3 regions of the Brachybacterium sp. sponge genome follow, and region 3 is predicted to be linked to each of the others. Evidence: riboswitches for the same ligand, from Rfam matches in the RefSeq annotation. Region 3 holds a riboswitch; each other region holds the start of a gene.
What was found. Region 3 has a riboswitch for thiamine pyrophosphate ahead of A4A78_RS11835 (ECF transporter S component). Riboswitches for the same ligand answer to the same signal wherever they lie in the genome.
Positions count from the first base shown of each region.

Region 1: it holds a riboswitch for thiamine pyrophosphate, as region 3 does, so the genes downstream of both, A4A78_RS01470 (3-oxoacyl-ACP reductase) here and A4A78_RS11835 (ECF transporter S component) in region 3, are expected to answer to the same signal.
Region 2: it holds a riboswitch for thiamine pyrophosphate, as region 3 does, so the genes downstream of both, thiC (phosphomethylpyrimidine synthase ThiC) here and A4A78_RS11835 (ECF transporter S component) in region 3, are expected to answer to the same signal.

Region 1 is NZ_LRMP01000001.1:330,047-337,167, reverse strand. Features, by position in the region: gene A4A78_RS01495 (endonuclease/exonuclease/phosphatase family protein) at 1-127, opposite strand, end outside; gene A4A78_RS01490 (MurR/RpiR family transcriptional regulator) at 239-1,141, opposite strand; gene A4A78_RS01485 (carbohydrate ABC transporter permease) at 1,261-2,298, opposite strand; gene A4A78_RS01480 (carbohydrate ABC transporter permease) at 2,298-3,218, opposite strand; gene ngcE (N-acetylglucosamine/diacetylchitobiose ABC transporter substrate-binding protein) at 3,218-4,705, opposite strand; TPP riboswitch at 4,954-5,047, shown strand; gene A4A78_RS01470 (3-oxoacyl-ACP reductase) at 5,261-6,064, shown strand; gene A4A78_RS01465 (LLM class flavin-dependent oxidoreductase) at 6,064-7,121, shown strand, end outside.
Region 2 is NZ_LRMP01000002.1:8,822-15,942, forward strand. Features, by position in the region: gene A4A78_RS08125 (YeeE/YedE family protein) at 1-1,029, shown strand, start outside; gene A4A78_RS08130 (sulfurtransferase TusA family protein) at 1,101-1,331, shown strand; gene thiC (phosphomethylpyrimidine synthase ThiC) at 1,502-3,241, opposite strand; TPP riboswitch at 3,239-3,353, opposite strand; gene A4A78_RS08140 (OmpA family protein) at 3,504-4,220, opposite strand; gene A4A78_RS08145 (hypothetical protein) at 4,223-4,909, opposite strand; gene A4A78_RS08150 (serine/threonine-protein kinase) at 5,024-6,376, opposite strand; gene A4A78_RS08155 (RNA polymerase sigma factor) at 6,373-7,044, opposite strand.
Region 3 is NZ_LRMP01000002.1:863,144-870,264, forward strand. Features, by position in the region: gene A4A78_RS11825 (ankyrin repeat domain-containing protein) at 1-12, opposite strand, end outside; gene A4A78_RS11830 (ATP-binding cassette domain-containing protein) at 25-2,082, opposite strand; gene A4A78_RS11835 (ECF transporter S component) at 2,109-2,690, opposite strand; TPP riboswitch at 2,738-2,843, opposite strand; gene A4A78_RS11840 (hypothetical protein) at 2,875-3,441, opposite strand; gene A4A78_RS11845 (M13 family metallopeptidase) at 3,438-5,462, opposite strand; gene A4A78_RS11850 (hypothetical protein) at 5,494-6,297, opposite strand; gene A4A78_RS11855 (ADP-ribosylglycohydrolase family protein) at 6,368-7,121, shown strand, end outside.

The DNA of each region.
Region 1 (7,121 bases), on a different contig from region 3:
GGGCGCGGTGGGGCCAGTGCCCGGGATCGGCCTCGGTGGTCGTGTCGGTCGCGAACAGCGCGTTGAAGCTCATCACCCGCAGCGGCGCGAGATCGGCCGACGGGGCGGGCAGGGCGGGGCTGGTCATGCAGGGACTCCTGGGTGGGGCGGTGCGAGGGAAGGGTGGACGGGGCGGGTGCGAGGGGCACCGATGGCCGGACGGTGGGCGCGGGCGGGACCGTCGGCGTCGGCCCCCCGCTCACCAGTACCGTTCGAGCGCCTCCTCGACGGAGGAGAGCGCCTCGAGGGAGCGCTCGTGATGGCGCACCACCACACCGCTGGCGAGCACGTCGGCGAGGTACATCTCGGCGATCCGGCTGGTCAGCGTGCCGACGCGCAGCGGCGCCCGGTCCTGCACGGCGAGCAGCACGTGGTCGGCGATCTCCGCGGCCGGGGAGCTGGACAGCCGCGTGATCAGCACCGTGAGGCAGCCGCGTCGCTTCGCCTCGGCCAGCTGCGGCACGGTCTCGCTCGCCGTGCCCGTCTCCGAGACCGCCACGAACACGTCCCCGGGCCGGGCGGCGGCGAGCCCGATCACGGCCGACGGCGGGTCGTGGAAGGTGGTGGCCGGGATGCCGAGGCTGCGCAGCTTGTGCTCGAGGGAGACCGCGACCACGTGCGCGGAGCCGGCGCCCGTGGCGAACACCTGCCGGGCATCCCCGAGGGCCTGCACGATCGTGGCGACCTCGGCCGGGTCCAGCAGACGGGAGGTCTCCTCGATCGAGCCGGTGGAGAGCACGCCGAGGCTGGCGATCAGCTCCGGCAGCGGAGTCTCGGCCGTGATGTCCCCGGTGACCCGCGGACCACCGCCGGCGGCGGGACGCTCCGCGGCCAGCACCAGCTCGGTGCGCAGCGTCGTGAACCGCTCGATGCCGAGGGTGCGGCACAGGCGGGTCACCGAGGCGGCAGAGGCGCCGGCGCGCTCGGCGTACTCCGTGATGGTCATCCGCCCCACCTCGGCGGGGGACTCGAGGGCGAGCACCGCCAGGCGCTGCAGCTGCGGAGGCAGCGTCGGCAGCGAGGTGCGCAGCAGCGCGAGGACGGGCGGATGCGGCGTCCCCGGGGCGCCAGGTCCCGGTGCGTCGGGTGAGGTCGAGGGCATGGGGCCTTCCTGGTCGTGGGCTCCCGGACGGGGCCGGGCCCGTGTGCTGGGCATCATGGCATGTGGGGCAGGGCGAGCGGCGCGGGCAGGGCGGGCGGCCCGGCGTGGGGCCCCGGGTGCTACTTCAGGGCGCCGGCGCTCAGGCCCTCCTGCACCTGCCTCTGGAAGAGGACGTACACGATCAGCACCGGGAGCATCGAGATGATCAGCCCTGCGAACAGCTGCGCCATCGACGTCGGTGAGGTCTCGTAGTTCTCCCCGAGGGCCAGCGCCGCCAGGCCCTGGCTGAGCACGAAGTTCGAGCGCTCCTCGTCCTGCTGCGGGTTCAGCACCTGCGGGAGCAGGAACTGGTTCCACTGCCCCAGCACGTTGAACACCCCGATCGAGATCAGCCCCGGCCTGGCCAGCGGCAGCATGATCCGGAAGAACACCCCGAAGTGCCCGGCACCGTCGAGGAACGCCGCCTCGGCGAGCTCCTTGGGGAGGGTGCGGAAGAACCCGGTGAGGAAGAAGATCGAGAACGGCAGGGAGAACGCGGCGTAGACGAGCACCAGGCCCAGGTTCGTCGCGAACAGTCCGAGCCCCTGCACGATCCGCACCAGCGGCACGATCGCGAGGAACACCGGGAAGGTCATCCCCGCCAGGTACAGCCAGTACAGCACCCGGCTGCCGGGGAAGGGATAGCGCGCCATCACGTAGGCGGTCATCACCGACAGCAGCATCGTCAGCACCACTCCGCCGCTGACCACGATCACGGTGTTGGTGAAGAACGCGCCGATGTTCGCCTGCTGCCAGGCGTCGACGTACACGCCCAGTCGCAGCTCGCCCGGCAGGCCGAAGGGGTCGTTGTAGATCTCCTCGTTGGTCTTCAGCGAGGAGGCGAGGATCCAGACCAGCGGCACCAGCACCACGAGCGCCCAGGGCACGAGCATCAGGTGCGGCAGGCCCGAGCCGCGGGGTCGATGCGGCCGACGGGGACGGTGCGGCCCGTCGGCCGACGGAGACGCGGTCGTCGCCGACGAGGCGGACCCGTCCGGGGAGTGCCCGGCGGGCTCGCCCGGCGGCCGGTCGTCGAGCGCGGGGCCCGTCGGCGCGGAGCTGACCTCGGGGCGCGGCTGCGCCGGTGCGGACGAGGAGGTCGCGGGGGAGGGGGTCATCAGTACTCGAGCTCCTCGCGCTTGGTGAGGCGGAAGGTGACCAGGGCCAGCGCCACGGAGCCGAGCATCATCACGGTGCCCATCGCCGAGGCGTAGCCGAACTGGGAGTTGAAGGAGAACGCGGTGCGGTAGAGGTAGGTCGACATGACATCGGCCCCCGAGTCCGCCGCCGTACCGGTCATCGACATCACGGCGACCAGCGCGTACGAGTCCAGGGTGCCGATCGCCAGATAGATCAGCGCGGTCTGGGCGTGGGACCAGATCAGCGGCAGGGTCACGTGCGCGAAGCTGCGCAGCCTCCCCGCCCCGTCCAGCGACGCCGCCTCGTACAGCTCCTGCGGCACCCCGCTCATCGCGGAGAGGAACAGGACCATGTAGAAGCCGACCGAGGACCACACCGCCGCCAGCGCGATCGCGAGCAGGATCGTGCGCGGGTTCCCGAGCGGGCCGTTCGGCACGACCGCGAGGATGTCGGTGCCCACCAGGCGCAGCAGGCCGTCCAGCAGTCCGCCGCGGGAGGCGTAGATGTAGCTGAACATGATGCCGATGATCACCACCGGCACCACCTGCGGGAAGAAGAACAGCACCCGGTAGGCGCCCGCCCCGCGGACGGCCCGGAGCGTGCCCGAGCCGCCGCGGGTGATCAGCGTGGCGAGCAGCAGCGCGAGCCCGAGGGTGACCACCGGGATGATCACCAGCAGCACCGCATTGTGCGACACCGCCCTCCACCACGCCCCGTCCCTCGCCATCCGCACGTAGTTGTCCAGCCCGACGTACTCGAGCGTGGGGGTAAAGCCCGTCCAGTTCGTGAACGAGATCTGCACCCCCTGCGCGAAGCTCGACAGGACGAACACCGAGTACAGGACCAGACCGGGCGTGATGAAGGTGAGGATCAGCCACCACCTTCCGCGCAGATGCATCAGCGGGTCTGCTTCGCGATCGCGTCGTCACCGGCGACCTGGTCCGCCGCCTTCTGGCAGCGGGCCAGGAAGCCGTCCACGTCGAGGTCGTCCAGCAGCAGCGCGATCAGCGCGGCGCGGGTCTCCTCCGCCATCGCCGGGTACCAGGTCGGGTACTTCACGACCTGCCAGGGCTCGACCGCGTTGGAGCGCTCGATCATCTCGGTGAGCGTCATGAACGGGTCGCTGAGCTGCTGGTCGTCGTGCGCGCCGGCGACCATGGTCACGCTGTTGGAGAGCTCGGCGTAGTTCTGCGAGGACTCCTTCGACAGCAGCGCGCGCAGCAGCTCGAGGGCGGCGGGCTTGTTCGCGGCGCCCTCGGGCACGAACCAGCCGGCCCCGGGGTTGTTCGGGGTGAGGTCGGCGAGCGTCGGATCCGGGGAGGGCAGCGCCGCGGCGGTCATGCGGAAGCCCTCGGGGATCGCGGACTTCATCTCGTTCTCCAGCCAGGCGCCGACGGGGATGAACACCGCCTCGTGGTTCAGCCACGCGGTCTGCGACTGGACGTGGGTCATCTGGGCGACGCCGGGGAGGATCAGCTCGTCGGTGCGCAGCTGCAGCAGCGCCTCCGCGGCCTCGCGCACGGCGTCCTGCTGCCAGGCACCGTCCTCGAGATTGTCGATGTTCTTCCAGACCTCCTGCCCGCCGATCTTCGCCACCAGAGGCTGGAGGATGCCTTCGTCGGGGTAGTTCGCGTGCTGGCCGGTGAAGGCGAACGGGAAGATCCCGTCGGCCTTGATCTCGGTGCAGAGCGTCATCAGCTCGTCCCAGGTGGTCGGCGCCTCCCAGCCCTTCTCCTCGAGGAGGGCGGCGTCGTGCCAGAGCGCCCAGGCGTACTGGACGGTGTTCAGCCCGACGAGGGTGCCGTCGACGGTGCCCGCCTCGCGCACGCCCGGGTTCAGGGACTCCTCCACGGTGATCTCGGAGTCGTCCCAGCTGGGCGCGGCCATGAGGTCCTCGAGCGAGGCGAGCTGGCCGTTCGCGGTCAGCGAGGTGATGTCCAGGGCGCCGGCGCCGGAGTTCTGGAAGAGGTCCGGGGGAGTGCCGTTCACGAACTGGGGCTGGAGGGTGCTGAGGTCCTCGGTGCGCACGATGTCCGCGGCGAGGTCCGGGTGCTTCTCCTCGAGGAGCTGCTCGGTGAGGTCGAGATACGGCACCCCGCCGCCGCCGTCGAAGACGAAGGCCTTCAGCTCGCCGCCGGCGACGCCGAAGGGATTCTCGGGGCTGGTCTCCGCGGCCCCGGCGGAGCCGCCGTCGGAGCCGCCCGCGTCGGCGCCCGGAGCGCCGGAGGTCGCGCAGGCGGAGAGGCCGGCCGCGCCGAGCGCCCCGGCGAGGCCGAGCAGCGCGCGGCGCGTGGTGCCGGTGCCGGCGCTGCCCGGGGCGGCGGGAGCGGGGGTGGTGCGGTGCGTGGAGAGGGCGGAGAGGCGGGAGGAGCGAGGGGTGGACACGACGGGCCTTTCGACGTCCGAGGGGTGACGACGACAGCGTGGCGGGCCGAGATGACGAGCCGGTGACCTCGAGATGAAAAGCGGCACCACGTTGTGTCGGCATGATGGTAACTATTTCCATCCGCTCTCGGAAGGGGCGCGCCCTCGTCGGTGCGCCCGCCCGGGAGGCGGACGTGCCGCAGCTCCACGAGCTGGGAGGCAGCTCGACGAGACCGGGAGCGCCCAGCGGCCGGCGGCGGGTACAGTCGGTGATCGACACGGGGTGCCCCGCCAGGGGCTGAGAGCACACCCGGAGAACCTGATCGAGTTCATGCTCGCGGAGGGATGTCGTCGATGCGCTGCGCGCTGTCGCCCTGCAGGCCACGGTCCTGCGGGCCAGGGCCGTGCTGGTCGCGAACCGGCACGCCGCCGCCCTGCACGCCGCCATCCCCTCTCCCGGTCCCCGTGTCGCCTCCCGCGCAGCGCCGCGCCCCGATCCGGCCCTGCTCCGACCGCGACGCGTCCCTCCCGCTCGGCGGCGGGCGTGCTCGCATGCCCTGAAAGGACCGCACGACCATGACCCCCTCCACCCCGATCACCCCCGCCTCCCGTACCGCCCCGCCGCTCTCGACGCAGGTCGTGCTCGTCACCGGGGGCGCTCGCGGCCTCGGCCGGGCCCTCACCGAGGCGTTCCTCCGCGAGGGAGCCAGGGTCGTCATCGACCACCTCACCAGCGAGGCCGCCGCCCGGGAGATCGCCGACGCGCACCCCGGCCGGGCGATCGCCGTGCGCGCCGACGTGCGCGAGCGCGACCAGGTCGGGGACCTGTTCGCCCGGGCCGAGGCCGAGTTCGGCGACCCCGTCGACACCGTCGTGAACAACGCCCTGGCCGGCTTCTCCTTCGACGGGGACGCCCGCGCGAAGGCGCACGAGATCGGCTACGAGGCCTTCGCGGGACAGTTCTCCGGCGCCGTGCAGGGCGCGCTGCACACCATCCAGTCCGCCCTGCCCGGCTTCGACCGCGCCGGCTCGGGACGCGTCGTCAACATCGGCACGAACCTCCTCCAGCACCCCGTCGTGCCCTACCACGACTACACCGCGGCGAAGGCGGCGCTGCTGGCCCTGACCCGCACCTTCGCCGCCGACCTCGGCCCCCGCGGCATCACGGTGAACATGGTCAGCGGCGGCCTGCTGCGCACCACCGACGCGAGCTCCGCGACCCCGGAGGCGGTGTTCGACGCGATCGCCGCGAGCACCCCGCTGCGCACTGTGACCACGCCCGCCGAGCTCGCCGACGCCGTGCTCCTCCTCGCCTCGCCCTGGGCACGGGCGATCACCGGGCAGAACCTCGTCGTCGACGGCGGGCTGGTGATGGACTGATGGCCGCCCACGCCCATGCCTCCGTGACCGGCGCCGCCCGCCGCCCGGTGCGACTGAACCTGTTCGCCCATGCCTGCGGCCACCACTCCGCGGCCTGGCGTGCGCCCGGCTCCTCGGTGGAGCGCCTCGCGGACATCACGTACTGGGAGGAGCTCGCGCGGATCGCGGAGCGGGGCCGGCTCGATGCGGTCTTCCTCGCCGACGGCCAGTCGATCGGCACGGCCGGCGTCGAGCGCGGCCCCGCCTGGATGCTCGAACCGCTCACCGCGCTCACCGCGATGGCCCGCGCCACGGAACGGGTCGGGCTGGTCACGACGGTCTCCAGCACCTTCTGGGACCCGTTCCACGCCGCCCGGCTGCTGGCGAGCCTGGACCACATCTCGCGCGGCCGGGCCGGGGTCAACGTCGTCACCTCGATGACCGACGAGGAGGCTCGCAACCACTCCATGACCGCCCTGCCGGGCCATGCGCAGCGCTACGCCACGGCGGGGGAGTTCCTCGAGGTGCTCCAGGGGCTGTGGGACTCCTGGCCGATGGACAGCATCCTCGCCGAACCGGACGGCGCCTACGTCGACCCCGCTCTCCTGCGTCCGCCGCTGCATCGCGGGGAGGCCTTCGCCGTCGACGGGCCCTTGAACGTGCCGACCCCGCCGCAGGGCCGCCCGGTCCTCTTCCAGGCCGGTGCCTCGGAGCCCGGGCGCGCGCTCGCCGCCCGACACGCCGAGGGGGTCTACGCCGTGGCCTGGGATCTCGCCTCCGCCCGCACCTATCGCAGCGACATCCGCTCCCGCGCTGCGGCGCTCGGACGCGACCCCGACGCCCTCGCCGTCATGCCGGGTCTGGTCCCCTACGTCGCCTCGACCGAGGAGGAGGCACGACGCCGCAAGGCCGAACTCGACGCCCTGCTGCCCGTGCAGGACTCGCTGCGCCAGCTCTCCTTCTTCGTCGGCCAGGACACGTCGGACTGGGAGCTCGACGCCCCCGTCCCGCCGCTGCCGCCGCTGGAGGAGTTCACCGGGCCGAAGGGCCGCTACGCCACGGTGCTGCGCATCCTCGA
Region 2 (7,121 bases), 850 kb from region 3:
TCCCGGTTCTGCGTGACCGGCGCGTTCCGCGACCTCTACCTCACCCGCTCCACCCGCTATTTCACCCCTTTCCTGCTCGCCATCGCGATCCAGGCCGTCGGCGTCGCCGCGCTGACCGGCATGGGCATGCTCGCCCCCGAGCCCGCCTCCTTCGCCCCGCTCGCCGTGATCGGCGGCGGACTGATCTTCGGCGTCGGCATCATCATGGCCGGCGGCTGTGCGACCGGCATCTACTACCGCGCCGGCGAGGGTCTCATCGGCTCCTGGGTCGCGCTGATCTTCTACGCCCTGTTCGCGGCCGTGATGAAGTACGGCCCGCTCGGCGGCTTCACCGAGGCCGCCCGCGCCCGCACCGTCGCCGACTCCACGATCCACGAGACCCTCGGCGTGAGCGTCTGGGTCCCCACCCTCGTGTTCAGCGCGATCGTCGCCGTGCTCGTCGTGCGCCGGTACCGCGCCGCCAAGGCTCGCGCCGCCGCGGGGCGCCCCTCCGTGAAGCTCCCGGCTCGTCGCACCGGCCTCGGCCACTACCTCGCCGACATCCCCTGGAGCCCCTGGGTGGGCGGCGTGCTGCTGGGTCTGATCGCGATCGCCGCGTGGCTGCTGTCCACCGCGGCGGGCCGCAACGGCGGGCTCGGCATCACCACCCCGTCGGCCAAGATCGCCACTTTCCTGACCACGGGCGACGTGACCCTCGTGGACTGGTCGGTGATGCTCGTGCTCGGCATCCTCGTCGGCTCCTTCGTCGCTGCGAAGCTCTCCGGCGAGTTCCGCTGGCGCGTCCCGGACTCCCAGACCATCCTGCGCAGCGCCGGCGGCGGCGTCGCGATGGGCGTCGGCGCTGCGCTCGCCGGCGGCTGCACCATCGGCAACTCCCTGGTGGAGACCAGCCTGTTCAGCTACCAGGGCTGGGTCTCGCTGGTCGCGATCATGCTCGGCACCTGGGGCGCGGCCTGGTTCTTCTTGCAGCGCCCGCAGCGCGCCGCCGAGGCCAACCGCCCCGCCCCGGTGCTCACCCCCGCCTCCTGACCGCCCCGCTCACCAGCTCACCGAACAGCACCCAGAATTTGCCCCGACCCTCCTTCGGAAGGACCGCTCCCATGGCCGCCTACACCCTCCAGACCAACGGCTCCGTCTGCCCGTTCCCGCTGATCGACGCGAAGAACGCGATGCAGCAGCTGAGCACGGGCGATGACCTGATCATCGACTTCGACTGCACCCAGGCCACCGACTCCCTGCCCCAGTGGGCGGCGACGGACGGTCACGAGGTCGTCGCCTTCGACCGCACCGGCGAGGCCGGCTGGACGATCACGGTCCGCAAGGGCGCCTGACCCGACCCGGCCAGCCCCGGGCCGAAGCCGACCGGCTCCGGATCGATGACCGGCCGACGGCCGGGTGCGTCGGCGCCTGTGCGCGCCCCCGCCCCCGGCCCTCGGGGCCCGCGAACGCCGCGGCGCGCTCCACGGACCGACGGGGATCAGGACCGCCGTGTCGGCAGGGATCAGAACCGCGGCGTCGGCAGGTACACGGTGCCGCCCCGCTCGCGGAACTCCCGCGACTTCTCGGCCATGCCCTCCTGGGCGATCCGCTCCTGGGAGGCGGCGTCGCCGTAGGTGTCGCGGATGTCCTGCGAGATCCTCATCGAGCAGAACTTCGGCCCGCACATGGAGCAGAAGTGCGCGGTCTTCGCGGGCTCGGCCGGCAGGGTCTCGTCGTGGTACTCCTCGGCCAGCTGCGGATCCAGCGAGAGCCCGAACTGGTCCCGCCAGCGGAACTCGAAGCGGGCCTTCGACAGGGCGTCGTCGCGCTCGCGGGCACCGGGATGCCCTTTGGCGACATCGGCCGCGTGCGCGGCGATCTTGTACGTGATCACCCCGGTCTTCACGTCGTCGCGGTCCGGGAGCCCGAGGTGCTCCTTCGGCGTGACGTAGCAGAGCATCGCGGTGCCGTAGCGGGCGATCTCCGTCGCGCCGATGGCGGAGGTGATGTGGTCGTAGGCCGGCGCCACGTCGGTGACCAGCGGGCCGAGGGTGTAGAACGGCGCGCCGTCGCACAGCTCCTGCTGGCGCTCCACGTTCTCGCGCACCAGGTGCAGCGGCACGTGCCCCGGGCCCTCGACCATCACCTGCACGTCGTGCTCCCACGCCCGACGGGTCAGCTCGGCGAGGGTGTCGAGCTCGGCGAACTGCGCGGCGTCGTTCGCGTCGGCGAGGCAGCCGGGCCGCAGTCCGTCGCCGAGGGAGAAGGAGACGTCGTAGCGGGCGAAGATCTCGCACAGCTCGTCGAAGTGCTCGTAGAGGAAGTTCTCCCGGTGCCGGGCCAGGCACCAGCCGGCCAGGATGGAGCCGCCGCGCGAGACGATCCCCGTGACCCGGTTCGCGGTCAGCGGCACGTAGCGCAGCAGCACCCCGGCGTGGATCGTCATGTAGTCCACGCCCTGCTCGCTCTGCTCGATCACGGTGTCCCGGAAGATCTCCCAGGTCAGCGCGTTCGCGTCCCCGTTCACCTTCTCCAGCGCCTGGTAGATGGGGACGGTCCCGATGGGCACCGGGGAGTTGCGCAGGATCCACTCGCGGGTGGTGTGGATGTCGTCCCCGGTGGAGAGGTCCATGACGGTGTCGGCGCCCCAGCGGGTGGCCCACTCGAGCTTGGAGACCTCCTCGGCGATCGAGGAGGTCACCGCCGAGTTGCCGATGTTCGCGTTGACCTTCACCAGGAAGCTGCGGCCGATGATCATCGGCTCCGCCTCGGGATGGTTCACGTTCGCGGGGATGACCGCGCGACCCGCCGCGACCTCGCTGCGCACCAGCTCCACGTCGCGGCCCTCCCGCAGCGCGACATAGCGCATCTCCGGGGTGATCTCGCCGCGACGGGCGTAGTGCATCTGGGTGACGCACCGGCCCGGGAGGGAGCGCAGCGGGGGCCGGCTCTCGCCGCGCCACTCGGCGCTGGCCTCGCCGCGGCGCACCGCACCGCGCCCGTCGTCGGACAGATCGCGGTCCCGGCCCGCGTACTCCTCGACGTCGCCGCGGCGCCGGATCCACTCCTCGCGCAGCGGCGGCAGGCCCTCCTCCGGGACGCAGCCGGGACCGGCGGTGCGGTACACGTCCAGCGGCGGGTTGGCCGTCCCGGCGGGGGAGGGGTCCTGGGCGATGCGGGTGACGGGCACCCGCAGGCCGTGCGCGGGGTCCTCCAGGTGGCCGAGGCTGTGGGTGGGGTAGTTCTCAGGGCGTGCGGACATGCAGTCGCTCTCCTTCTTCCTTCGCCGGCATGACCCGGGGCAGGTTCGGTCGGTGCTCGAACCGCGACAGTTCGATCTCAGCCCGTTGCGACGGGCACCCGAGGGATCGGCGACGACCGTAGCAGACGCATGCGGTCGCGTCCGCGGCGTGCACGTCCGCGGCGTCCGCGAGGGGCGCCGGACCGCCACGGCCGACGGGCCCTGCCGCGTAGAGGTCCGCGCCAGGGCCCGTCGGCCGCTCGTCCTGAAGGGTGGGGCCTGGTCAGTCCCCGTAGCGCAGCTCGACGCGGCGGTCCGCCGCATTGCCGGCGTCGTCCCCTCCGCCTCCTGCGGCGGACGGCTTCGCATCGCCGTGCCCGGTGACCTCGAGGGTGAGATCGGGGCGCTCCGCCGCGAGCGCGTCGGCGACCGCCTGGGCGCGGTTCTCCGAGAGCTGCTGGTTGTCGAAGTCATACTGCGAGCGGTCCACGGGCAGAGAGTCGGTGTGCCCGCCCACCTGCACGGTCGTGCCCTCGGGGATTTCGGCGGCGAGCTCGACGATGCGGGCGGCGGCCCCGACGGAGAGGTCCCAGGCGTTGGAGGGGAAGAGGATGTCGGCCTCGAGCACGATCACCTCGTCCTCGGCGGGCTCGCTGCCGCCGAGCTCCGTGATCGAGCGGGCGGGTTCGCACTCGGTGATCGAGCGTGCCGGGTCGTAGACCGTGATCGAGCGCTGGAGGATCTCGTCGGTGATCTCGAAGGGCTGCTCGGGCGGGCCCTTCGTCTCGCCCTCGGCGAAGGCCGCGGGCGCGCCGAGGGCCAGCAGCAGGGCGGATGCCGCGAGCGAGGCGGCGGCCGTGGCCCGTCGGCGGGCGGCCCGGGCCGCCGACGGCTCGGCCGTAGGGCGCGGGGCGCCGTGTCGGGGCGGCTCGGCGCGACGGGGCGACGGGTCGGCGGGAGAGAGGTGCGTCGCCTCGGGCTGCGGAGTCGTGCGGAGCATCCTCATCCCTCCTCGGCCTCGATCTGCACGTCCTCGAAGGAGGGGCCCGCGCCCATCACGACGTCGATCGCGGTGATGTCGTCGATCGGGGCGGCGAAGTTCGCCCAGTACGCCTGGGTGTCGCCGGAGGAGAGCTCGATCACGTTCTGCGTGCTGTTCCACATCGCCGGGCTGTCGTAGCTCTTGCTGGTGTTCAGGATGTCGTAGCGGGTGAGGTTCGCACGGTCCACGAGGGCCGGCGCCACCACGGAGTGGTTGTCGCCGTGCAGGTCGAAGAGCGTGAAGGCGCCGGGCTCGGTGAACTCCGGGGTGAAGGTGAGCAGCAGCTCGAGGGTCTCGCCGCGCCGGCGCAGGTGGTGCAGGCCCACGGTCATCGTCCCCTCCGCCTCGTCGGATGCGATGGGGTACTCGAGCGTGGCGATCGCGTCGGCCGGGTCGACGGAAGAGGCTGCCTGCGCATCGTCCGCACCGCCCGCGGAGCCCTCCTCCCCGCCGCCGTCGGACGCGGCCGGCTGCTCCTGGTCGCCGGAGTCGCTGTCGGAGCCGCCGTCGCCGGCCTCGTTCCCACCGGACTCCTCGAACTCGGCGTCGCCGCCGGTGGTGCAGGCCGCGAGCGACAGCGCGCCGAGCGAGGCGAGGGCCAGCAGGGCCCCGCGCCGGGTGGTGAGACGGATGCGGTGAGCGGTCATGGTCGGACTCCTTCTCTCGGGCGGCTGCGCGGCCGCCGGGGATGTTCTCTCACGATGTATGTCGTCGGCCGGAGCGGATCGGTTGCATCGGATCTGGGCCAATTCCTCGAGCGGTCACGCGTGGACCCTCACCACGCGCCGTGCCTCCAGCTCCTGGCCCTTCGCGGTGCGGGCGCGCAGCACCAGCTCGGCGCGCCCCGGTCCCGAGGCGGTCAGCGTCGCCTGCTGGGCGTCGACGAGGTGCTCGCCCGTGGGCAGCGTCCACACCCACGAGTCCACGCCCGCCATCTCGGCGGTGAACACCGCCTGCTCGCCCACGCGGATCTCCTCGGGTCCGGCGATCTCGAGGGAGGACGAACCGGCGGCAGACGGGGCGGACGCGTCCAGTCCCAGCAGCGCCCCGGCCCCGAGGCCGACGCCGAGCGCGAGCGCCGGCAGCGCGACGAGGAGGGCGCGGCGGCGCGGGCTTGCGGCGGGGACGTCAGCGTCTGAACCCTCCGCGGACTGCGAGGTCGTCGTGTGCGCGGTGGTCCTGTCGGCCGCGCTGGGGCGGGCGCCCGCATCGCCGTCGGCCCCCGGCGCACCGTCGACAGCTCCCGCAGTGCCGTTCGCGGCCGAGGCGCCGACCGTCTCGGGGTCGGCGCCGCCCGTCGGACGAGCGGGCGGGGGAAGGGCGAGCGCCTCCTCGATCTCGGCGAGCCACTCCGTCGCCTCGGCCTGGCGTGCGGCGGGATCCTCGGAGAGGCCCCGGTTGAGGACGTCCTGGAGCGCCTGCGGCATCTCGGCGTCGTCGATCAGCCAGCGCAGCAGCGCGGACATCGCCCAGATGTCGGCGCGGATGTCGACGGTGCCGGTGCGGGACTGCTCTGGCGGGCGGAACCCGTCGGTGCCCGCCGCGACGGTCAGGCCGGAGCTGCGGGCGAGGTCCTTGCACATCCCGAGGTCGGCGACGAGGAGCCGCTCGTCGGCGCGCACCACGGCCGACGGTGAGGACTCGATGCCAACGGCGCGCGCCGCCTCACCGCTGGTGCTGGTCAGCAGCAGGTTCCCGGGGCTGAGATCGCGGTGGACCAGCTGGGCGCGGTGCACGGCGGCGACCGCCGCGGCGAGGGGCCTCGCCACGGCGAGGACGTCGGCGCCGGCGGCGCGCCAGCCGCCCGCGCGCAGCTCCTCGACGCGGCGGCGCAGGGAGCCGCGGTCGGCGAGCTCGAGCACCAGATAGGGCTGCTGGCGCTCGTTCTGGTCGATGTCGTGGACGGAGACGAGGTGGCGCCCGCCGACGCGGCGCAGGCTGCGGCCCTCGGCGATGAAACGCTCGCGGATCTCCGGGTTCAGGCTGTGGTTCTCCGCGAGCACCTTCACCGCGACATCCGCGTCGAGCCGCTCGTCCCGCGCACGATGCACCGTCGCGAAGGAGCCCGCGCCGATCACCCCGCCCAGGCGGTAGCGCTCGCCGAGCGCCGTCACGCGGGAGCCCCGGGCACGGGATCGCCCGCGCCCAGCCGACCGGCGAGCATCGCCCGGCCGCGGCTGACCTGCGACTTCACGGTGCCCTCGGCGCGGTCCAGCTTCGCGGCGATCTGCGCGTACGGCAGCTGCTCGAGGTCACGCAGCTCGAGGGGGACGCGGTAGAGGTCCGGGAGATCCGCGAGCACCTGCCGCACGCTGACGCGCTCGGCGGTCATCGAGCTCATCCGCTCGGCGGACCGGTGCTGCTCCTCGAGCTCGACCGTGGCCCGCAGGCGCCGCAGATGGTCCGCGACGCGGCGTCGGACGATCGAATGCACCCAGGTGGTGACCTTGGAGCGGCCGTCGAAGCGGTGGATCGACTCCGCGATCGAGATCAGCGAGTCCTGGGCGACGTCCTCGACCGCACCGGGATCCAGCAGCGCGGCCCCGGCGAAGCGGTGCACCACCCCGGTGCCGTCCAGCACCTCGACGAAGAGCTCGAGCGCGGCGGGGCTCGATCCGGCGTGCTCGGCGAGGAGGGCGAGCACCTCGTCCTGGCCGTCGACCGCGAGGAGCTCGTCGGCCGTGCGGCGCGCGGCGTCGAGGCGCCCTGCCTGCAGATGTCGTGCCAGCTCATCGCCGTGCTGCGCCGTCGTCCCCGGCGGCGGTCCCCACTCCGTCCCCATGCTTGCGAGCCTATCGCGAACGGGGCGCCCGCCGAGCGGCGGACGCCCCGTTCAGGACGACATGTGGGCCGGCCAGG
Region 3 (7,121 bases):
GTCGTCGGTCATCGCCCCAGCGTATTACGCGGGGCCGACGAGCAGCTCGGCGATCAGCGGCCACACCAGCAGTCCCGCCGCGATCACGACCCCCAGCAGGTCCGCGGGTCCGACGGGGCTCGGCGCCGCCCAGGTGCGGTGCGTCGCGGTCGCGAAGCCGCGGGAGTCCATCGCCAGGGCCTGCTGCTCGGCGCCGCGCAGCGTGTCCACGAGCAGGGCGAGGGTGGCACCCGCGAGCACCCGGGGGGAGCGGGGACCGCCGAGACCGCGGCGAGTGCGGGCCTCGAGGATCGCCGCCCACTGCCGGCCCAGATGCCCCACCCGCACCAGCGCGATCACGGAGGCGGCGACGGGCCGTCCAGGCAGGTGCAGGCGCTGGCCGAGCGCGTCCCCGAGCGGGGTGGGGCGCACGGAGGCGAGGGCCAGCACCCCGGGGGCGACGAAGGCGGTGATCCGCGCGGCCTCCTTCAGGCCGACGAGCCATGCCTCTCCGGACAGCGCCGGCGCCTCGCCCAGCAGCGCCGTGGTCCAGGCGAGCCCCGCCGCAGAGAGCAGGATCGGGAGCAGGCGCAGGGCCGCGCCGCGCAGGCTCCGCACCGCCAGCGGGGCGAGCAGCACGGTCGGGGCGAGGGCGAGCAGCCCGCCCTGCCAGCTCTGCACGGCGAAGGAGCCGATCGCGGCGAGGATCCCGATCAGGCTCAGCGTCAGCGGGTTCAGCGCGTCGGCCGGGACCCGGCGGGGCGAGGGCGTGGGCACCGCGCCCGGCGCCGGGGAGGGCAGGTCGTGGCGCGCGTCGGCCGCGTCGACGAGGAGCTCGTCGTGGCTCGCGACGAGCACCGCCGTGCCGCGGGCCCTCGCCTCGCGCAGCAGCTCCAGCACCTCGCGGCGCCGCCGGGCGTCCAGGCCCACGGTCGGCTCGTCGAGCACGAGCAGGCCGGGGCGCTGGGCGAGGGCCGCGACGATCGCGAGACGGCGCTGTTCGCCGCCGGAGAGGCGGTGGGGGTGGGCGCCGGCGAGCGGGGCGAGGCCCGCCCGCTGAAGAAGCTCGTCCGCGAGGGCCTCGTCCGTGGCCCAGGGGGAGGCGAGGACCTCCTCCCGCACGGTCGTCGCGACGAAGGAGTGCTCGGGGTCCTGGGGGACGAGGGCGATTTGGGAGGGCTCGGGGCGGGACACGGCGCCCGCGCCCGGCTCCGTCGCGCCGACGAGGACGCGCAGCAGGGAGGTCTTGCCCGCACCGGACGGGCCGGTCAGCGCGGTCAGCCGCCCGGAGCGCAGCGCGAGGTCCTGCGGCGCGGTGAGCCCCCGGGCGGGCACGGTGACGCCGCGCAGCGCGGCGACGGTCTCGCCGGGTTCGGCCGAGCCGCGCGCCTCCTCGCCGGCCGTCCCGTCCTCGAGCACCCCCGCTGCGACCAGCACCTCCCGCTGCCGGGAGAGCAGCTCGCCCGGTGCTCCGTCGGCGAGCACCCGGGCGCGAGGGCCGAGCACGATCAGCCGGTCCACGTGCGGCAGCCAGGGCCCGAACCGGTGCTCGGCGACGACGAGGGTGCGGCCGCCCGCGACCGTCAGGATCGCCTCTCGCACCTGCTCGGCCGTCGGGGCATCGAGCATGGAGGTCGGCTCGTCCAGGAGCAGCAGGTCGGGGCGCAGGGCCAGTGCGCCGGCCAGCGCGATCCGCTGCTGCTGGCCGCCCGAGGCGTCCAGCGGCGCCCGCTCAGGGTCGAGGTCGACGCGCGCCGCCTCGAGCGCCCGGGCGGCGCGCTCGGTGAGCTCCGGCCGGGGCAGTCCCGCGTTCTCCGGTCCGAAGGCGGCGTCGCGGGCGACGGTCGCGCCGACCAGAGCGTGCACCGGGTTCTGCAGCAGCAGGCCCCGCTCCCCGGGCCGGCTGGGCGCGGGGACGAGCCCCTCGCCGTCCCCGTCCTCGGGGTCCAGCAGCCCGGCCAGCGCCCGCAGCACGGTCGACTTCCCACTGCCGCTCGCCCCGGCCAGCAGCACTCGCTGCCCGGGCGGGATCTCGAGGTCGAGCCCCTCGATGGTCGGCTCGCGCCGGCTGAGCGGCCGCCAGCGCAGCCCGTCGACGTGCACGGACGCCGCCGGGACGGTCCCGGTGCTCAGGCCTCCACCGCGCGGGCCGCCTCCCGGCCGGAGGCCAGGGAGTCCACCGCGCCGGTCGCGATCAGCGCCCGGCTCGCCGCCCAGCCCAGCACCCCGCACAGCAGCGCCCCCGAGAGCAGGAAGAAGGCGAGCATCGTGCCGGAGAAGGCCCAGCTCATTTCCTGGTAGTAGGCGACCTTCTCCCATCCCCATTCGAGCAAGGCAGAGAGCACGCCGCCGAGCACCGCCACGGGCAGGGTGAAGCGCCGGTAGCGGGTGAGCAGGAAGGCGAGCTCGACCCCACCGCCCTGCATGAGACCGGACACGGCGGTGCCCCAGCCCCACTGACTGCCCAGCAGCATCGAGAGCACGGCGGCGACCATCTCCGCGAGCAGGGCGGCGCCGGGCTTGCGCACCAGCAGCGCGGCGAGCACGGCCGGCAGGAACCAGATCCCCGCCAGCAGCCCCTCGGCCGGCTTGAACGCCGCGGTCAGCGGGCCGATCAGGGTGTAGAGCTGGCCGTAGCCGAGGAAGGCGACCCCGAAGGCCGCCCCGATCAGCACGGTCACCAGCAGATCGACGGTGCGATAACGGGTCATCACGTCTCCTCCCAGGTCCTGGAAGGGGCGCGGAGCACCGGCGGTGCTCCACGGAAATCCCGACTCCCTACGCCGGTGCGAGCCGGATCAGGTTCGAGGGTCTGCGCCGTCGGCGCACTCTCAGCACCGGACGGTGCTCCCCTGTCAGTGGATGACGAGCAGACAGTCTAGCCCAGGAGCACGCTCAGCGGCGGGCACGGATGGCCTGGTCGATCGCATCGGCGGCCGCCTCGGGGTCGACGGGGGAGAGGATGTAGCAGGTGTCCTTCGTCCCGATGATCTCCACGCTCGTGCCCGGCCGGGTGACCAGCATCCGGTAGGGACGCTGCTGTTCGGCGAGGGTGAAGATCTTCCGCCGGCCGACGGGGGTGAGCTCCTCGGGCTTCGGGGTCATCGCCCTCCCGCGCCGCCAGCCGTAGCCGCCGAGGGCGACGCCCACGGTGCCGGTGGGGATATCGCGCAGCTGCACGGTGCGGAAGTCCTCGATCGGCCAGACCCGGCGGGGGAGGAAGCCTCCGAGGCTCACGGTGACCCCGTTCCCGTCGACCACGAAGCGGGTGGCCTGGCCCATCCACGTCCACAGCGCCAGCAGCGCGAAGGCGGCGAGCACCGCGATCGCGCCCGGCGCCGAGCCGCGCTGCAGCAGCAGGCCCGACACGATCAGGCCCGCCACCACGGTGACGACGACGCGGGTCCAGCCCACGGACGAGGGCACCGTCCGCCCGACGTGGAAGGGCGGATCGGGCCTCACCAGATGCTCACCCGCTCCTCGGGGGCGCGGTACATGCCGTCGCCCTCGCGCACGTCGAAGGCCTCGTGGAACTCGTCGATGTGCCCGGCGACCGTGTTGCAGCGGAACTCCATCGGCGCATGCGGGTCCACGGCCAGGCGGCGGATCGCCTCCTGGGGCCGGTTCCGGCCCCGCCACACGGTCGCCCAGGACCAGAACACGCGCTGCAGGCCGGTGAGCCCGTCGAGCTCGGCCGCGGCCTCCTCCTCGGAGCGGCTGGCGAGATAGGCCTTGACTGCGATGGAGAGCCCGCCGAGGTCGCCGATGTTCTCGCCGATGGTGAGGGCGCCGTTGACTCGGTGGGAGTCGTCGAGCTCGCGCGGGGAGAGCTCCGAGTACTGCGCGATGAGACGGGCGGCGCGGGCGTCGAAGGCCTCGCGGTCCTCCGCCGTCCACCAGGAGACGAGGTTGCCGTCCCCGTCGTACTTCGAGCCCTGGTCGTCGAAGCCGTGGCCGACCTCGTGGCCGATCACCGCGCCGATCCCGCCGAAGTTCACGGCGTCGTCGGCTTCCGCGTCGAAGAACGGGGGCTCGAGGATCGCGGCGGGGAAGACGATCTCGTTCCGGCCGGGGTTGTAGTAGGCGTTGACCGTCTGCGGGGTCATGTGCCACTCGGTCTCGTCCATCGGCCCGCCGACCTTCGAGAACTCGAAGTCCGCCTCGAAGCGGCGGGAGGCGCGGACGGTCGCGACGAGGTCGCCGGGGACGAGCTCGAGGCCGTCGTAGTCGCGCCACGTCGAGGGATACCCGATCTTCGGGGTGAACCTCTCGAGCTTCGCGAGCGCCTTCTCGCGGGTGGCCGGGGTCATCCAGTCCAACGAGCTGATCGAGTCGCGGTAGGCGTCCATCAGGGCGTCGACCAGCGCGGTCATGCGCTCCTTGTGGGCGGCGGGGAAGTGGCGGGCGACGTACTCGCGGCCGACGGCGAAGCCGACCGCGCCCTCGACCAGGGCCACGCCCCGCTTCCACCGCTCCTTCAGCTCCTCCGCACCGGACAGGACGCGGCCGGAGAAGTCGAAGTCCTCCTCGACCAGCGCGGCGGGGAGATAGGGGGCGTAGGAGGAGACGGTGTGCATCGCGAGCCACGTGCGCAGCACGGCGAGGTCCTCCCCGGCCAGCAGCTCCGCGGCGGCGGAGACGAACTCGGGCTGGCCGACGGAGACCACGTCGAAGGCCGCGGCCGGCGCGCCGGTGCCCTCGATGTACGCGTCCCAGGGGAAGGCGGGGGCGAGCTCGCGGCGCTGCGCGGCGTCCATGGGGTTGTCGGACTTCTCCCGGTCGCGCAGGCGGACCACGTCGACGTGGCAGGCGGCGAGGCGGGTCTCGAAGTCGAGCACGGCGCGGGCGAGCTCCTCGGGGCCGCCGGCGGCGAGCCCCGCACGGCCGGGCAGCTCGGCGAGGCGGGCGAGGTTCGCCAGGTGCGCGGCATAGGCCTCGCGGGTCTCGGCGTGGTGCTCCTCGCGGTAGTAGGACTCGTCGGGCAGGCCGAGGCCTCCCTGATGGATCTTGACCTGGTACTGGGAGGAGTCGTGGTCGTCGGTCCACACGTAGGCGAGCACCGCCGAGGCCCCCGAGTCGGGCGCCGCCATCCGGCGCACGAGGCCCTCGAGGTCCCGGGTCGCCCCGATCTCGTCGAGCAGGTCGGCGAGGCCGGACAGGCCCGCGGCCTCGATCGCCTCGGTGTCCATGAACATGCGGTACAGCGTGCCGATCCGGGCGTGGTCGGTGGTCGGGACCGGCAGGCTCCCCGCCTCGTCCGCGGTGCGCGCGACGTCGTCGGCCGCCTCCTCGACGATCTCCCGCACCCGCTCCTCGGACAGGTCGCGCAGCGCGTGGAAGGCGCCGTCGCTGGACCGGTCGGCGGGCATCACGTGCTCGGCGAGCCAGCGGCCGTTGACGTGGCCGAAGAGGTCGTCCTGGGGGCGGGCGGCGGCGTCGACCTGCTCGAGGTCGAGTCCGGAGGGGAGGGCAGCGGTCATCATCGGCTCCTGCGGGGGTGGTGGGGTCGGTCGGTCAGAGGCTCAGCAGTCCGAGCACGGCCAGGGCGAGGGTCAGTGCACCGAGGGCGATGGGCATGTACGCCCAGGGGGTGCGGGAGCGCTCCGCCGGAGGCCTGCGCTGGAGGACGAGGGTCGACAGCCCGGTGCCGATCGAGAGCACGGCGGTGCCGACGGCGAGCACGGGCGAGAGGATCACGAGCACGGTCGCGCCGAGCTGGAACATCACGGTGCCGAGCACGTCCAGCAGGCGCATCACGACGGTCTCGCGGGCGCCGACGCGCTGGGAGAGCAGGGTCGAGATCGCCTCCTCGGACCAGTCGCCGGGCGTGGCGATGCGGCGCCGGGTCGCGACGGTCTGCGCGGTCGCCAGCACGATCCACACCAGCGCGCAGCCGGCGCCCACCCACACCCCGAGCTCGGAGCGGATGTCGGCCGGCCACAGCACGAGAGCGAGCAGCACCGCGGCGATGCGCAGCACCTCCTCGAGCACGCTGCGCACCGCGACCAGCCCCGGGTTCACGGCGAGCTGGCGGCGGGTGCGGGCCACGAAGAGGCTCGTCGCGACGAGGGAGACGAGCTGCAGGGCGCCCAGCCCGATGCCCAGCAGCAACGGCACCGGCGTGGTGGGGGCGAAGGGCAGGATCGCCACCAGCATCACGATCGCGAGGGCGGGTATCAGCAGGGCCTGGATCGACAGGCCCTTGACGAGGTCCCGGACGAGATCCGCCCCGGTGGGGGGATGGTCATGACCGGTGTGGTCATGGGGATCGTGGGGGTCGTCGCAGTGCGGGCGGGGCTCCGCGGGGGTGTCGGTCATGGGGCTCCTTCTCGGTCCCCACCAGGGTAACGGGGCCCGGCCCGGGCCTGACCTGTGGAACCATGGCCTCGTGAGGACCGACGAGAAGCATTCCCAGGCCCCCGGGCTGACCGCGGCGCAGCGGCAGCGGGCGGTCGGCGCCGTCGTGGCCGCGGCGACCGGGGACGCGCTCGGGGCGCCCTACGAGTTCCAGGCCCCCGTCGTCGACTCCGAGGAGATCGCCATGATCGGCGGCGGCGTGCTCGGCTGGCAGCCGGGGGAGTGGACCGACGACACCTCGATGGCGATCGTCGTGCTCGAAGCCGCTCTAGCCGCCTCGGACCACCATGACCTGCGGCTCGAGTCCGCGCAGGACCACATCGCGCGCGAGTGGTACTCGTGGTCGCTGGGCACCCCGGACATCGGGAACCTCACCTCCCACGTGCTGCGCTCCGCGGCGGACATCGGCCGCGAGGCGGGCCACTACGCGCCCCGCGCGGTCGACTTCCGGGCCGCGGCCGCGAAGGCGCACGAGGACCACCCGACCTCCGCGGGCAACGGCTCCCTGATGCGCGCCCACGCCTCGGTGCTGCCCTATCTGCTCTCCCCGGACGCGGACGCGGCCGAGGCGATCGTCTCGGTGTGCCGCTTGACACACGTGCATCCGGACACGATCGAGGCCTGCATCCTGTGGGGCTTCGCCGTGCGCCACGCGATCCTCACCGGCGAGCTCGACGTGCGCGTCGGCCTCGACCAGCTCGAGCCCGAGCGCCGCACGGTCTGGCAGGACCGGATCGAGGAGGCGGAGGAGTCGACCCCGGTCATGTTCCGACGCAACGGCTGGG